DNA from 4 places in the Mycolicibacterium obuense genome. Region 3 is predicted to be linked to each of the others. Evidence: predicted binding sites of a transcription regulator. Region 3 holds the regulator's gene; each other region holds the start of a gene.
What was found. Region 3 encodes LexA, which represses DNA repair genes until DNA is damaged. Its sites were predicted from a motif close to CGAACANNTGTTCG; they were not measured.
Positions count from the first base shown of each region.

Region 1 (3,455 bases), 660 kb from region 3:
GCGCACCGCGAGCCCTACCAGCAGACCCTGCACCGCCGCGCCGACAGCCACGGTGAACATCGTGTGCTCGGCCGCGGTGCGGTGCTCGTCGGGATAACTGTGCGCGCCGTCGGGCACCATGAACGGGATCACTAATTCCGGCGCGTCATAGAGGATCTGGCCTCGCGCCACGCGCCGTTCCACCGCGTCAGGATCGCGGCCGTCACCCAGCAGATCTGCGCGCCACGCATCCTTCATCGCGTCGAGCAGCCGGGCGCGCACCGCCGTGTCGCGCACCCACACGAAGCGGACCGGCCGGGTGTGGTGCGGCGCCGGTGCGGTGAGCGCCTCTCCGACAGCAGCCTCGATCAACTCCGGCGGCACCGGCTCGGCACCGAAACTCCGCACCGACCGTCGCAGCAGCTGCGCCTGCGTGCGCCCGAGCGCAATGGCCTCCTCGGTGCCGAGCCAGAACAGGTCTTCCTCACCGGCGCGCACCAGGTTCCGCGCGGTCGACCCGTCGTCGCGCACCGTCAGCCCGCGCACCACCGCCACCGGCACCGCGGTCAGCTTCCCCTTCACCAAATCGGCGGCAGCGGCGATCTCGTCGGCGACCGCGATCTCGGTGACGATCAACTCGTTGCCGTGCTGATCGTGTTCGCCCGCATAGCCGTGCAACACCTCGAGCCCGGCGGCACCGATCGCGACGTCGGTCTGACCCGTGCGCCACGCCCTGCCCATCGTGTCGGTGACGACGACGCCGACGCGCACGCCGAGCCGCTCGTGCACAGCGGCGCGCAGCGCCGCCGCACTGCCGTCGGGATCGACGGGAAGCAGGGCGAGTTCGTGGGAGTCGACGTTCGACCCGTCGACGCCGGCGGCGGCCTGCACCAGCCCCAGCGCGTTCTCGGTGATCAGCGTGCGACCCTTGCGCGCCAGGACCCGCACCGCCTCACCGTCGATCAGCTTGCGGCGCAGCGTGTCTCGCAGCTCGGGATCGGCCGGCGCGTCGACCATGCGGCCCTCGCACTTGGACAGCACCTTGCTGGTGACGACCACCACGTCGTCGTCGCGCAGCCACGGCGCGGCGTCGGCGATCGCGGCCCCCAGGTCGTCACCGGGTCGGAACTCCGGAAGCCCAGGTACCGGTAGCACTTCCAGGCGCGCCGACGTGCCGTGGTCTCTCACAGCGCGATCCCGGCCAGATCCAGACCCGCACGCACCATCTCCGCGGTGACCGCGGGCTCACTCATGAGCAGGGGGGCCGTGTGCACTGTGACCCCGTCGATCACCGCATCGTCACCGGTGTGCACCAGCCAGCCGTCCAGGATGCCCGTCCCTGAGCGTGCGCCGTAGAGCGCCCCGACCGCCTCGGAGGTGCTGTCGACGCCGATCACCGACAGGCACGCATCGGCCATGCCGCGCAACGGCTTTCCCGCCACGATGGGGCTGTACCCGATCACCGGCGCCGACGTGGCGCGCAGTGCGGCCCGGATGCCGCCGATCTTCAGGATGGAGCCGATACTGACCACGGGGTTCGACGGCGCGATCAACACGACGTCGGCACCCTCGATCGCCTCGGTGACACCCGGTGCCGCGGTGGCGTTGTCGGCGCCGACGAACGCGAAGCTCTCGGTGGGCACCTGGGCGCGATACCGCACCCACCACTCCTGGAAGTGGACGGCCTTCTTCTCACCGTCCGCCGGATCGGTGATGACGACGTGGGTTTCACTGCGATCGTCGCTGGCCGGGAGCAGGCGGACGCCGGGGTTCCACCGCGCGCACAGCGCCTCGGTGATCTGGGAGAGGGGGTAGCCGGCCCGCAGCATCTGCGTGCGCACCAGGTGGGTGGCCAGATCGCGGTCGCCCAGGCCGAACCAATCGGGTTGCACGCCGTAGGCGGCGAGTTCCTCCTTGGCGTGCCAGGTTTCGTTGCGGTGGCCCCAGCCGCGCTCGGGGTCGATGCCGCCGCCGAGGGTGTACATGCAGGTGTCGAGATCGGGGCAGATGCGCACGCCGAACATCCATGCGTCGTCGCCCACATTGACCACAGCAGTCACATCATGCTCATCGGTATCGTGAGTGCCGAACTGCCCCAAGCCCAATAGATGTTGAACACCCAAAAGGAAGCGCGCGCCACCCACGCCGCCGACGAGAACAGTGACCTTCACACCGACCGAGACTAGGCGCACGCGAGTGCGGCCCGCCGCCCGGAGGTGCGCGAAGCCGGAACGTGACAGACACGCCACAGAACGACGCGCCGTAAACGAGTCACGGAATGGTATGAATTCCTGTTCCAGCGCTTGACCGCGACAGCTAACGCGTGTGTAATCACAGCAGTGTCATTCGCGGTTCTCCGGCCGGTTCCGGTGTCGCAGACCGAGATTCGATCACTTGTTCGAATTGGATGGCCACATAGAGAAAATGTGGGGCTGGCCTAAACGGATCTACGAGACCTGTGGAGGAGGGGAAAATGGCTTTTGAACAGGCCGATTTCGGCAACTCGGTACATTTCGACAGCAGCTTCCTCGGCTCGGTGGGAAGTGCACCGCACATCCAGACCGACCCGACGGCAGCAAGCGTCGGGGGACGCCCGCAACTGAGCGTGGTGCCCGAACCGATCGACGACGAGCTGGCTACCGACGAGGACCAGTGGCAAGAACGCGCCCTGTGCGCGCAGACCGACCCCGAGGCCTTCTTCCCGGAGAAGGGCGGCTCGACCCGCGAAGCCAAGCGCATCTGCCTTGGCTGCGAGGTCAAGAACGCCTGCCTCGAGTACGCGTTGGCCAACGATGAGCGCTTCGGCATCTGGGGTGGACTGTCCGAGCGGGAGCGCCGGCGCATCAAGCGCGGCATCATCTAGCCGGCTAGTCGTCGTCCATCGTCGGATCGATGACGGACGGCTCGACGCCCAGATAGGTGGCCACCTGCGCCACCAGAAGCTCATGCAGAAGGTCGGTCAGCTCGACGGTGTCCTTCGCCCGTCGCTCGATCGGCTTGCGGAACAACACAATTCGCGCTCTCGTTGAGTTGCCGCGAACATCCACCCCGGCAGGTATCAGCCGCGCCAGTGCAATCGGCCCGTCGGCCACGACCTCGGGCGGCCACTGCACACTGTCCGGATCCTTCGGAGCCAATCGAGGGATCTCGTCGACCGCGACGTCCAACGACGCCACCCGCTCCTGCCATCGCCGCTCGATCGGCTCGTACGCCTCGAGCACCGCCATGTCGAAACGCTCAGCTCGGCTGCGCCAGCCCGGAACGGTGGGCGGCAGCAGCGGTCCACGCATCCCGCGGCCACGCCGGGACCCTCGGTGGTTGCGCCCGGTCACGAAAAAGATCGTAACGGTTGGGCTTCGGGCCCCCCACGGCTCGCGTGTCCGCCTCGGCGCGGACCAACACAAGCGATAACCTTCCGTTCGTGAATGTTCCCCGTCGCTGCTGCCGTCCAGGCTGCCCGCACTACGCGGTCGCGA
Region 1 is NZ_AP043663.1:1,505,742-1,509,196, forward strand. It holds gene ACZ50N_RS07255 (coenzyme F420-0:L-glutamate ligase) at 1-1,167, opposite strand, end outside; gene cofD (2-phospho-L-lactate transferase) at 1,164-2,150, opposite strand; gene ACZ50N_RS07265 (WhiB family transcriptional regulator) at 2,579-2,842, shown strand; gene ACZ50N_RS07270 (metallopeptidase family protein) at 2,847-3,269, opposite strand; gene ACZ50N_RS07275 (DUF3499 domain-containing protein) at 3,401-3,455, shown strand, end outside.
Region 1: the regulator LexA is predicted to act here: its motif matches at 2,367-2,380, upstream of cofD (2-phospho-L-lactate transferase).

Region 2 (3,455 bases), 700 kb from region 3:
GCTGCCGCCGCCGGTGACCGCCACCCCCGCATCCTTCTCCAACTCCTGCAGAGTTGTGGAGACGATCACGGTGACCGGTAATCCGTTGTGCGAGCCCAGGTCCCCGGAGCTCAGAGCCATCCGGCCGACGGCCAGCCACGCGTCGTGGTTGCGCTGGGCCGCACCACGGGTATCGCGACGCTGCTGTTCTAGGTCGGGTTCGGCGTCGACGCAGGGTGTCTCGTCGTCGGGGTTGCACATCCCCGGCGCCGCGAGCTTGGCCTGGATGGCTTCGTAAGTAGCGCGCGCTTCCGGGGTGATCCAGCCAGACAGGCGGCTCATCCCGTCAGCCTGCTGCTCACCCAGTCTGATCCCGCGCTTGCGGGCGCGATCGGCATCGGTGGGCTGGGGACCGTCTTGGTCGATCATCGCCGCCAACCGATCCGCCGATTTCTTGAGATCCTCCGGTGTCAGACCGGCACCGAGCGAGGCCAACTGGCGATCCGCGGCAGCGCGGGTGTCGACATCGACCCACATGGGCAGGTCCTTGTGGAACGTCGCGATCACCGCGACATGCTCGCCGTCCAGGGTGCCGGCGGCCTGCGCAGCGGCGGTCGCCTCCCAGACCGGCGCCAGCGGTTCCCCGGTCAGAGATTGCCGCGGACCCAGGTGCGCGGCATCAGCAAGTCGGCGCTTAGCGTCACGCTCCGACACGCGCAGCGCTGTCGTCAGCACCTTTTTCCACGACGCTTCTCCGAGCCGGCGCGGCTCCGTCTCCGTCGTGAGCCGCGCCAGGATCTGATGCTCCAGCGCCGGCACCGACCGCACCACCGTGGTCACCTCGGAAAGCAGCGAGACCAACTCCGGGTGGGTCAGCGTGTCGCAGGCGTCGTGCAGGATCGCGAGCTGAGCCCGCAACCCCTCCACCGCACCCGCGACCGCATCCACACATCGAACACTAGTTCGAGGGTCCGACAAACTGGCCCCGCCGCGTGACTAGAGGAACGCACGGTACGAACGAGGTCAAAGATTCTCCTGGGCAGGCTATTTCACCGCATGCGCTCGCCGAGACCTACGCCTCGGCCAGGCTCGGCCAGCTTCACGTCGGCCTCGAGCCCGTGGACCGTCCGGAGACAACAGGATTCGCCGATCGCTCCGATCCGCCGACGGGTCACGGTCGCAAGAACCACTTCTGCAGCCAGCGCTCCAGCGATGCCCCGTCGCCTGGCCCGCCGGCCGCGGCGAGATAACCGTCCGGCCGGACCAGCAGCCAGCCCGACGAAACGCCCCCACCGCCCACGCTCACGATCCCCTCCCAGTCCCGCGCGACGTCGACCACCGCGCCAGCGTCAGGACCGGCGAACAGCGTCAAGGCGCCGAGGTCGAGCGCGTCGTAGCGACCGTCGGTATCCGGCACGCGGTCACCCGCCCGCATCGCACCGAGATCGCCCGCTCCCAGCGCAAGCTCGCCGCCTCGGTAGCCGGCCGACAGCTGCCCGAACATCGACGCCGCCGCGTTCTGGACAGCGTCACGCGCCAGCGCCCGCGGCGCCATCCGGACACGCAGCGCATGCACCAGGGGATTGGTCGAGTTGAACACCCGAGTGCCGATCTCGGTGAAGCGCAACACCTTTCGGACCACCGGAAGACGCTCGGAGGAGTAGGTGTCGAGGAGATCGGGTCGCGCACGTCCGTCGAGCACCATCGCGAGTTTCCAACCGAGGTTGATCATGTCCTGGATGCCGAGGTTCATCCCCTGCCCGCCCGCCGGGCTGTGCACATGCGCAGCGTCACCGCCGAACAGCACCCTGCCCGAGCGCAGATTCGGCACCGCGCGGCTGTTGATCCGGAACTGCGAACTCCAGTTCAGCCCGTGCAGCCGCGCCGGCACCTCGACCGTGCGATCGAAGAGCTCCTGCATCTCGGCGACCGTCGGCGCGGTCCCGTGCGCCGCCAGTACGCCGGTGGGGTCGGTCGCCATCATGCGAAAGCGTCCGTGGCCCATGGGGAAAACAGCGACGAAACCGCTGCGCGCCAGGAAGATCGACACCTGATTTTCAGGCAGTGAGCCATCGATGTGCAGGTCGGCCAGCACGTAGTCGTGCGGCAAAGTGCGCCCCGGGAAGGGCACCCCCAGCGCTTTGCGGATCGAGCTGTGCGGCCCGTCGGCCGCGACCAGATACTGCGCCTCGATGCACTCGTCCTCACCTGCGGCGGAACGCACAGTCGCCGAGACAGACCGGGAGTCATCGCGTACCGACACGACGTCGACTCCGCGTTCCACCTTCACACCCTGGCGCCCGAGCTGTTCGGTCAGGAGGCGTTCGGTCTCCGACTGGGCGAGCATCAGGATGCCGTTGAACGCACTGGGCATTCGGCTCAGTTCGACGCGCGCCAGATCATGCCCATCGGCGTGCAGCGCCGCTGCGCGCACCGTGTTGCCGAGGGGCAGCATCTCCTCTCCGACGCCGCGGACCCGGAGCAACTCGAGTGTGCGTGCCTGCACAGCCAGGGCACGGGACTCCGGCGACGGATGTGACGCCCGGTCGACGATGCGGACGCCGACCCCGAGGCGCGACAGTTCGAGCGCCGCCGCCAGACCGGTGGGCCCGGCGCCGACGACGAGGACGGGAATGCGTGTCGGAGCGGTCATCGGAACTCCTCAGATAAGTCAACAACTGATGACTTTGACTGTAGGCCGATCCGGCACGATGTCAACAGATGATGACTTATTCGGTCGAGGACCTCGCCGCAGGCCACGGCGTATCGGCGACCAGACACAGCGCGCGGGTGATCGCGGCGATCTCGGACACCAGCACCCGAGCCGATCCCTCGACCGACTCGTGCCCCGGGACCGAGCGGCGCACCCGCTCGGCGGCGGCCGTCAGTTCCTCGGTGTCGACGCTCCACGGACCGGTGACCGTCACCGGTTCACCACACACCACCTCGACGAACTCATCGACCGCGCGCACGAACGGCCGGTGCGGTTGCGGGAACGCATCGACGGGCAGATTGTCCTCGAGCGTCGCGCACGAACTGGTGATCGAGTTCAATACCGCGCGATAGCACCGCAACCACCGACGCTGCTCGGCCGAGACCAGCCGGGCCGCGCCGGAGGCGGCCTCGAACGCCGCCCGAGCCCGAAACGTGCGCTCCCACGCTGCGGCGCGGACCTCTGTCGCACTGTCGATCTCGTGTAGGTAGACCTTCACGACCGTCGCGGCGTAGTCGATCTCGGTCTCGAGGAGTTCACCCGCCCGCTGCGCGAGCCGGGTCAGCGGGTCGTCAGGCATCAGCACATGAACCAGCACGGCCAGCGCTCCGCCGACCGACGTCGCGATCAGCACGTCGCGCGGGTCGACGAGGACCGCTGCGTGATCGATCCCGAGGATGAACGCGGTCGTGGCCGCGACGGCAGCGGCCATCGCCAGGTAGCCGTACCGCGTTGCCACATGGGCGACGACCACGGCGGCACC
Region 2 is NZ_AP043663.1:2,870,249-2,873,703, forward strand. It holds gene ACZ50N_RS13600 (HNH endonuclease signature motif containing protein) at 1-927, opposite strand, end outside; gene ACZ50N_RS13605 (FAD-dependent monooxygenase) at 1,151-2,632, opposite strand; gene ACZ50N_RS13610 (FUSC family protein) at 2,709-3,455, opposite strand, start outside.
Region 2: the regulator LexA is predicted to act here: its motif matches at 932-945, upstream of ACZ50N_RS13600 (HNH endonuclease signature motif containing protein).

Region 3 (3,455 bases):
TCGTCAACGGCAAGATCTTCTACAGCCCCGCTACCGGCGCCAACGTCGTGACCGGCCAGGTGCTGGCCAAGTACGAGAGCGTGGGCGGCCCGGAGGGGGACCTCGGCTTCCCGATCAGCGGCGAGAAGGACGGCGGCGTCGCCCCGGCGAGCAGGATGAGCAGTTTCGCGGCCGCGGACAAGCCGGTGATCTTTTGGACACCCGACTACGGCGCGGTCATCGTCCGTGGTGCCATGAACGCCGCGTGGGAAAAGCTGGGCGGCGCCACGGGCGAGCTCGGCGCCCCGGTCGACGATCAGACGCAGAACGGTGACGCGATCACCCAGAAGTTCAGCGGTGGCGCGATCACCTATGACACCGCCAGCAAGCGGTTCAGCACCGAACCGGCGAACCTGGCCTCTCAGCTGGCCGGTCTGGAGGTCCCCGGACAGCAGGCGACGCAGGCCCCGCCGTCAGCGCAGGGCCGCGCCGCGGACTCCGGGTCCGGGACGCACTGGGCATGGTGGCTGCTGGCGATCATCCCTGTTCTGCTCGTGCTCGCCGTGGTCGGGCTCGTGGTGGCCCGGCGCCGGCGCGGTGATCAGGACGACGACTTGTTCGCCCCGGCCCCACATCAGCAGGAAGACCACGACGCGCACGATTACGGCCACGAGCCGGTGGACGTGGGCGAGGACGCGTTGTTCGGGGACCGCTATGCACGTGAGGGTCTGGGATCGGTGACATCCGCCGAGCGCTCGTCGACCCCTGCCGAAGGCCACGAGCCGAGCGGGCTCGATCTGTGGGGGCTCAGCGACTCCGCGGCTGACCGCTCCGCCTCCGGTGAGCACGCTGACGATCCGTTCGTCGAGCAGGACGACCCTGACTCCATCGACACCGCGCCGACCCGGGTTCAGTCCGCACCCGAGCACGATTTCGCGCAGCCCGATACGGACGAGGAGCTGGCTGCCGAGGAACCGATGGGCGAGGGGCTGCCGAGCGACGAGGACGGTCTCGATTCGGACGGTCTCGATTCGGACGGACTCGATTCGGATGGTCTCGATTCGGATGGCGAGGGCATCACGTCGGCACTGCCCGCGGCGCCCTTCGCCGCTCCGGTATTCGAGCGGGACGCCGTCCTCGACACCGGCAGGCATGCCCGGATCGATGATGACGACGACATCGTCCCGATGGGTACCGCGCTGCACCTGCCTCTCGACGACGACCCGGACGCGATTCCCGACGGTTACCCGATCAAAGCCGACACTCGATCGGGCCTGTACTGGGCTCCCGGGAGTGCCGACTACGACGAGGCTCGGGCCGAAATCTGGTTCGCGACAGAGGAAATTGCCCGCACCAACGGGTTCGTCCGCGGAGGCTGACGAACCGCGTCGGTGTCGGCTCAGATCTTGCGGATGACCGTCACGACCTTGCCCAGGACGGCGGCGTCGTTGCCGGGGATGGGGTCGAAAGCCGGGTTGTGGGGCATCAGCCACACCTGCCCCTTGGTCCGCTTGAACGTCTTGACGGTGGCTTCGCCGTCGATCATGGCGGCGACGATGTCACCGTTGTCCGCGACGTTCTGCTGCCGCACCACGACCCAGTCGCCGTCGCAGATCGCCGCGTCGACCATCGACTCACCCACGACCTTCAGCAGGAAGAGGGACCCGTCGCCGACGAGCTCGCGGGGCAGTGGGAACACGTCCTCGACGGCCTCCTCGGCGAGGATCGGTCCACCGGCCGCGATGCGCCCGAGCACCGGCACGAAGGTGGGCTCCGGCAGGGAGTCCGAGCCGGCGACCTCGGTCGCGACAACCGGATTGGCGGCCATGTCGTCGATGCCGCGCACGTCGACGGCCCTGGGACGGTTCGGGTCACGACGCAGGTAGCCCTTGCGTTCGAGCGTGCGCAATTGGTGTGCCACCGACGAGGTGGACGTCAGACCGACGGCGTCGCCGATCTCTCGGATGCTCGGCGGGTAGCCGCGGGTGGTCACCGAGGAGCGGATGACCTCGAGAATGGTGCGCTGACGCTCGGTCAGACCTGACCCGCGGTCACGTCGGTTGGCGGACTCCGGACCGGACGTGGTGTCGCTGCTGTCGTCGCTCATGACGACGAATGTAACGCGCGAGACACGAGTAATCAAACATGTGTTCGAGGTGTGTCGGCCTCGCGTCTGCTCTTGTCTCGGGGTCGTCGGCGGCCCGAACCGACTTGTCGGTGCCCTCGGTTAGCGTTCGCAACAGTTCGATCACATGTTCTATTCATCGAACACATGATCGAGTACTGTTCGAACACAAGAGCGAATCCACGGATCGAAAGGCAGTCAGATGACCGTTCTCCATGAGGCCGATGTCCGTCAGCCCGCGCGCCGCACCGCGCGTCCCGTGCGGATCGGGCCGGCCACCTCGGCGGCACCGGTCGGCCGGTCTGCCCGGCCGGTCCGGCCGGGACGCCGCCAGCGTCCCGGTGGTGCGCCGCTGCAGTACCGCGGCAGTGGCGTCCTGGTGTCGCGGGCGTCGCACCGACGCCGTCCCATCACCCCCGCGGCCACGGTGCTGCTCGCGCTCGTCGCCGCCGCCATCACGCTGTGGCTGGGTCTGGTGGCCCAGGCGGGCGGCGTCGTCGGGCCTCAGGAAGACGTGCCTGGCCGGTTGGCAGTCGTTCAGGTGCACACGGGAGAGTCGTTGCAGGAGGTCGCCCAGCGCGTCGCGCCGCACGCGCCGGTGACGGACGTGGTGGCGAAGATCCGCGAGCTCAACCAACTCGAGACGGTCGCGCTGACTGCCGGCCAGACGCTGATCGCTCCGATCGCCTGACCTCAGCAACAAGGCTCGCGAACAGGCAGCGTGGTGGCGATCGTGGACATTGCGGTCTGGAACGCGCCCATGGGCACTGTGCTGAGCTGCGCGCTGCTACCGCAGGTACGCTCGAAGACGTTCGAAGCGGTCCGTCGGTGCGGTGAAGGAGCAGTGGTGCACTGTCCGTTCTGCCGACATCCTGATTCGCGGGTGGTCGATTCCCGGGAGACAGACGAGGGCCAGGCGATTCGTCGGCGCCGTTCGTGTCCCGAGTGTGGTCGGCGGTTCACGACGGTGGAGACCGCGGTGCTGGCGGTGGTGAAACGCAGTGGCGTCACCGAGCCGTTCAGCCGAGAAAAAGTGATCAAAGGGGTGCGACGGGCCTGTCAGGGGCGGCAGGTCGACGACGATGCACTCAATCTTCTGGCGCAGAAGGTGGAAGACGCGGTGCGCGCCACCGGATCTCCCGAGGTGCCCAGCAACGAGGTCGGTCTCGCGATCCTGGGTCCGCTGCGCGACCTCGATGAGGTGGCGTACCTCCGTTTCGCCTCGGTGTACCGATCCTTCTCCTCCGCCGAAGACTTCGAGCGTGAGATCGAAGCCCTCCGGGCGCACCGCGAGGTGTCGGCGGGCGGCTGATGCTCGCCAGTCGACTGCTCTGCGCCGACGGTCGCTCAG
Region 3 is NZ_AP043663.1:2,167,965-2,171,419, forward strand. It holds gene ACZ50N_RS10380 (LGFP repeat-containing protein) at 1-1,358, shown strand, start outside; gene lexA (transcriptional repressor LexA) at 1,379-2,086, opposite strand; gene ACZ50N_RS10390 (LysM peptidoglycan-binding domain-containing protein) at 2,307-2,795, shown strand; gene nrdR (transcriptional regulator NrdR) at 2,952-3,416, shown strand; gene ACZ50N_RS10400 (PhzF family protein) at 3,452-3,455, opposite strand, start outside.

Region 4 (3,455 bases), 990 kb from region 3:
TTGGCTTCGGCGATCTCCTCGTCGAGATATTGGATCCGTCGAGCCAGGCGTCGCAGCATCCTGCGGGCGGTGATCGTGGGATCGTCGATGGCGCCGGCGGTCGGTATGCGCAGCCGGGCGCAGCGTGAGACCAGGGCGGCGCGGTCATAGCTGGCGAGTTTTGCTCGCAGATCTTCGGGTGCGCACCAGAGCAGGCCGTGGATCTGCTGAAGCGCTGCTTTGCGCGCCTTGGCTGCGCTGCGGCGGGTAGCCCGGATCTGTCGTACGGCCTCGACATGACCGTCACGATTTTTTGGGGTGGTGGTGGCTGATTCGCTGAGTACCGCGCGGGCGGCGTTGATCGCATCGATTGGATCGGACTTGCCTTGTCGGCGGCGGTCTTGGCGGTTAGGTCGGGCCACCTCGATCACTCTCACGCCCTGGGCTTGCAGATGACGGTGTAAGCCAGCCCCGAACGAGCCGGTGCCCTCGATACCAACGGTGGTGAGGCCGCCGAGCGACTGCGCCCAGGACAGCAGGCGTTGATACCCCGCCGGTGTAGCTGCGAACTCCTGATCACCCAATAGCTGGCCCGTGCCAGCATCCAAAACGGCGGCGTGATGGGTCATTTTGTGAGTGTCGACGCCCGCTACGACGTGACGAGTTAGCGATAGCTTTGTCATGCTGGTTCCTGCCGTCCTCTATCCGGTGGATGGGTGGGCGTCACCGGCGTCGATGGTTGGACAGGACAGAGATGGGGGCCTGTTGGCGCAAGCTCCTATGAAGTCACAGCCGTCACGTCGGTGACGTCGAGCACGCCACCATCGACGACAGCCGACAGATCAACACGCAGGACAACCCGTTAAGGGTGTCAGTCAGGGCCGGAGTCAGACCGCCGCCGACAGTGGCGCCCCTCCATGCTCTCTGTCCGGTCCACACGCGAGGGTGAGGGTGGTGATGTCGGTGGCGCCGCCGTCCTTCCAGTCCTGCACGTGATGCACCTGCGCCCAGTAGCCCGGCACCGTGCAGCCGGGTCTGGTGCAGCCCCGCGCGGAAGAGTGCAGCATGATCCGCTGCGCGGGTGAGGCCAGCCGTTTCGTGCGGCCGAGGTACAGCGGCTCATTGGTGTGCCGATCGAACACCGCCAGATAGTGATGGGCGTGGCCGGCCATGCGGATGAGGTCCGCCACCGGCAACAGAGAGCCACCACCGGTGACCGCCATCCCCGCGGACTTCTCCAGCTCCTGCAGCGTCGTCGACACGATCACCGTGACCGGTAATCCGTTGTGCGACCCCAAGTCCCCTGAGCACAAGGCCATCCGCCCGACGGCCAGCCACGCGTCATGGTTGCGCTGGGCAGCGCTGCGCGTGTCATCCCGGCGCTGTTGCTCGTCGGGTTCTGCGTCGACACACGGTGTCTGGTCGTCGGGGTTGCACATGCCCGGGGCGGCAAGCTTGGCCTGGATGGCTTCGTAAGTGGCGCGTGCTTCCGGGGTGATCCAACCGGACAGGCGGCTCATCCCGTCGGCCTGTTGCTGGCCGAGCGTGATGCCGCGTCGGCGGGCCCGGTCGGCGTCGGTGGGTTCGGGGCCGTCGGCGTCGATCATCGCCGCCAACCGATCCGCAGCCTTCTTCAACTCATTCGGGGTCAGCCCGGCGCCGAGGCGGGCGAGTTGGCGGTCGGCGGCAGCGCGGGTATCGACATCCACCCACACCGGCAGTCCGTCGTGGAACGTCGCGATCACCGCGACATGCTCAGCATCCAACGCTCCGGCGGCTTGCGCCGCAGCAGTCGCCTCCCACAACGGCTGCAACGGCTCCCCGGTCAACGCTTGCCGCGGACCCAACGCGGCCGCTTCGGCGAGTCGGCGTTTCGCCTCTCTATCCGAGACCCGCAGCGCTGTCGTCAACACCTTCTTCCACGACGCTTCCCCCAGCCGGCGCGGCTCCGTCTCTGTGGTCAGCCGAGCCAGGATCTGATGCTCCAACGCCGGAACCGACCGCACCACCGTCGTGACCTCAGCCAGCAGGGCTACCAGCTCAGGATGGGTCAGCGTGTCGCAGGCCTCGGACAGGATCGCGAGCTGAGCCCGCATCCCCTCCACCGCACCCGCGACTACCTCCATACATCGAACACTAGTTCGATATACCGACAAGTCCCGCCTCTTGCCATCACCCAGCGAGGATTACTAGGATATCCAACTATCTACACTCGGTCGCTCCTGGAAGGCTCCTCATGACCAAGCGAATTCCCCACTTCATCGACGGTAAGCGCAGCGAGCTGGCATCCACTCGGACCGCAGACGTGTTGAATCCGAGCACGGGCGAGGTCCAGGCTCAGGTGCTGCTCGCCAGCAAGGCCGACGTGGACACCGCGGTCGCCTCTGCCGTCGAGGCGCAGAAGGAGTGGGCGGCGTGGAACCCGCAGCGCCGGGCCCGCGTCATGATGAAGTTCATCGAGCTGGTCAACGCCAATACCGAAGAACTCGCCGAACTCCTGAGCATCGAGCACGGCAAGACCGTCGCCGACTCCAAGGGCGACATCCAGCGCGGCATCGAGGTGATCGAGTTCGCGATCGGCATCCCCCATCTGCTCAAGGGCGAGTTCACCGAAGGCGCCGGCGGCGGCATCGACGTCTACTCGATCCGCCAGCCCCTCGGCGTGGTCGCCGGCATCACGCCGTTCAACTTCCCCGCGATGATCCCGCTGTGGAAGGCCGGACCCGCGCTGGCATGCGGAAACGCGTTCATCCTCAAGCCTTCTGAGCGTGACCCGTCCGTTCCGCTGAGGCTCGCCGAACTATTCCTCGAGGCGGGTCTGCCCGCCGGCGTCTTCCAGGTGGTGCAGGGTGACAAGGAGGCCGTCGACGCGATCCTCACCCACCCCGACATCCAGGCCGTCGGCTTCGTCGGCAGCTCCGACATCGCGCAGTACATCTACTCCACCGCCGCCGCCAACGGTAAGCGCAGCCAGTGCTTCGGCGGCGCCAAGAACCACATGATCGTCATGCCCGACGCCGATCTCGATCAGGCCGTCGACGCGTTGATCGGCGCCGGCTACGGCAGTGCGGGCGAGCGGTGCATGGCGATCAGCGTCGCGGTCCCGGTCGGCGAAGAGACGGCGAACCGGCTCCGTAATCGCTTGGTGGAGAGAGTCAATCAGCTCCGCGTCGGGCACAGCCTGGACCCGAAGGCCGATTACGGTCCGCTTGTCACCGCTGCCGCACTCGAGCGGGTGAAGAGTTACATCGCCCAGGGCGTGGATGCCGGTGCCGACCTGGTGGTCGACGGTCGCGAACGGACGACGGACGAGCTCTCCTTTGACGACCAGAGCCTGGAGAACGGCTACTTCATCGGTCCCACGCTCTTCGACCACGTCACCACCGACATGAGCATCTACACCGACGAAATCTTCGGCCCGGTGCTGTGCATCGTCCGCGCCCACGACTACGAGGAGGCACTGAGCCTTCCGAGCA
Region 4 is NZ_AP043663.1:1,181,946-1,185,400, reverse strand. It holds gene ACZ50N_RS05730 (IS110 family RNA-guided transposase) at 1-662, opposite strand, end outside; gene ACZ50N_RS05725 (HNH endonuclease signature motif containing protein) at 867-2,105, opposite strand; gene ACZ50N_RS05720 (CoA-acylating methylmalonate-semialdehyde dehydrogenase) at 2,216-3,455, shown strand, end outside.
Region 4: the regulator LexA is predicted to act here: its motif matches at 2,110-2,123, upstream of ACZ50N_RS05725 (HNH endonuclease signature motif containing protein).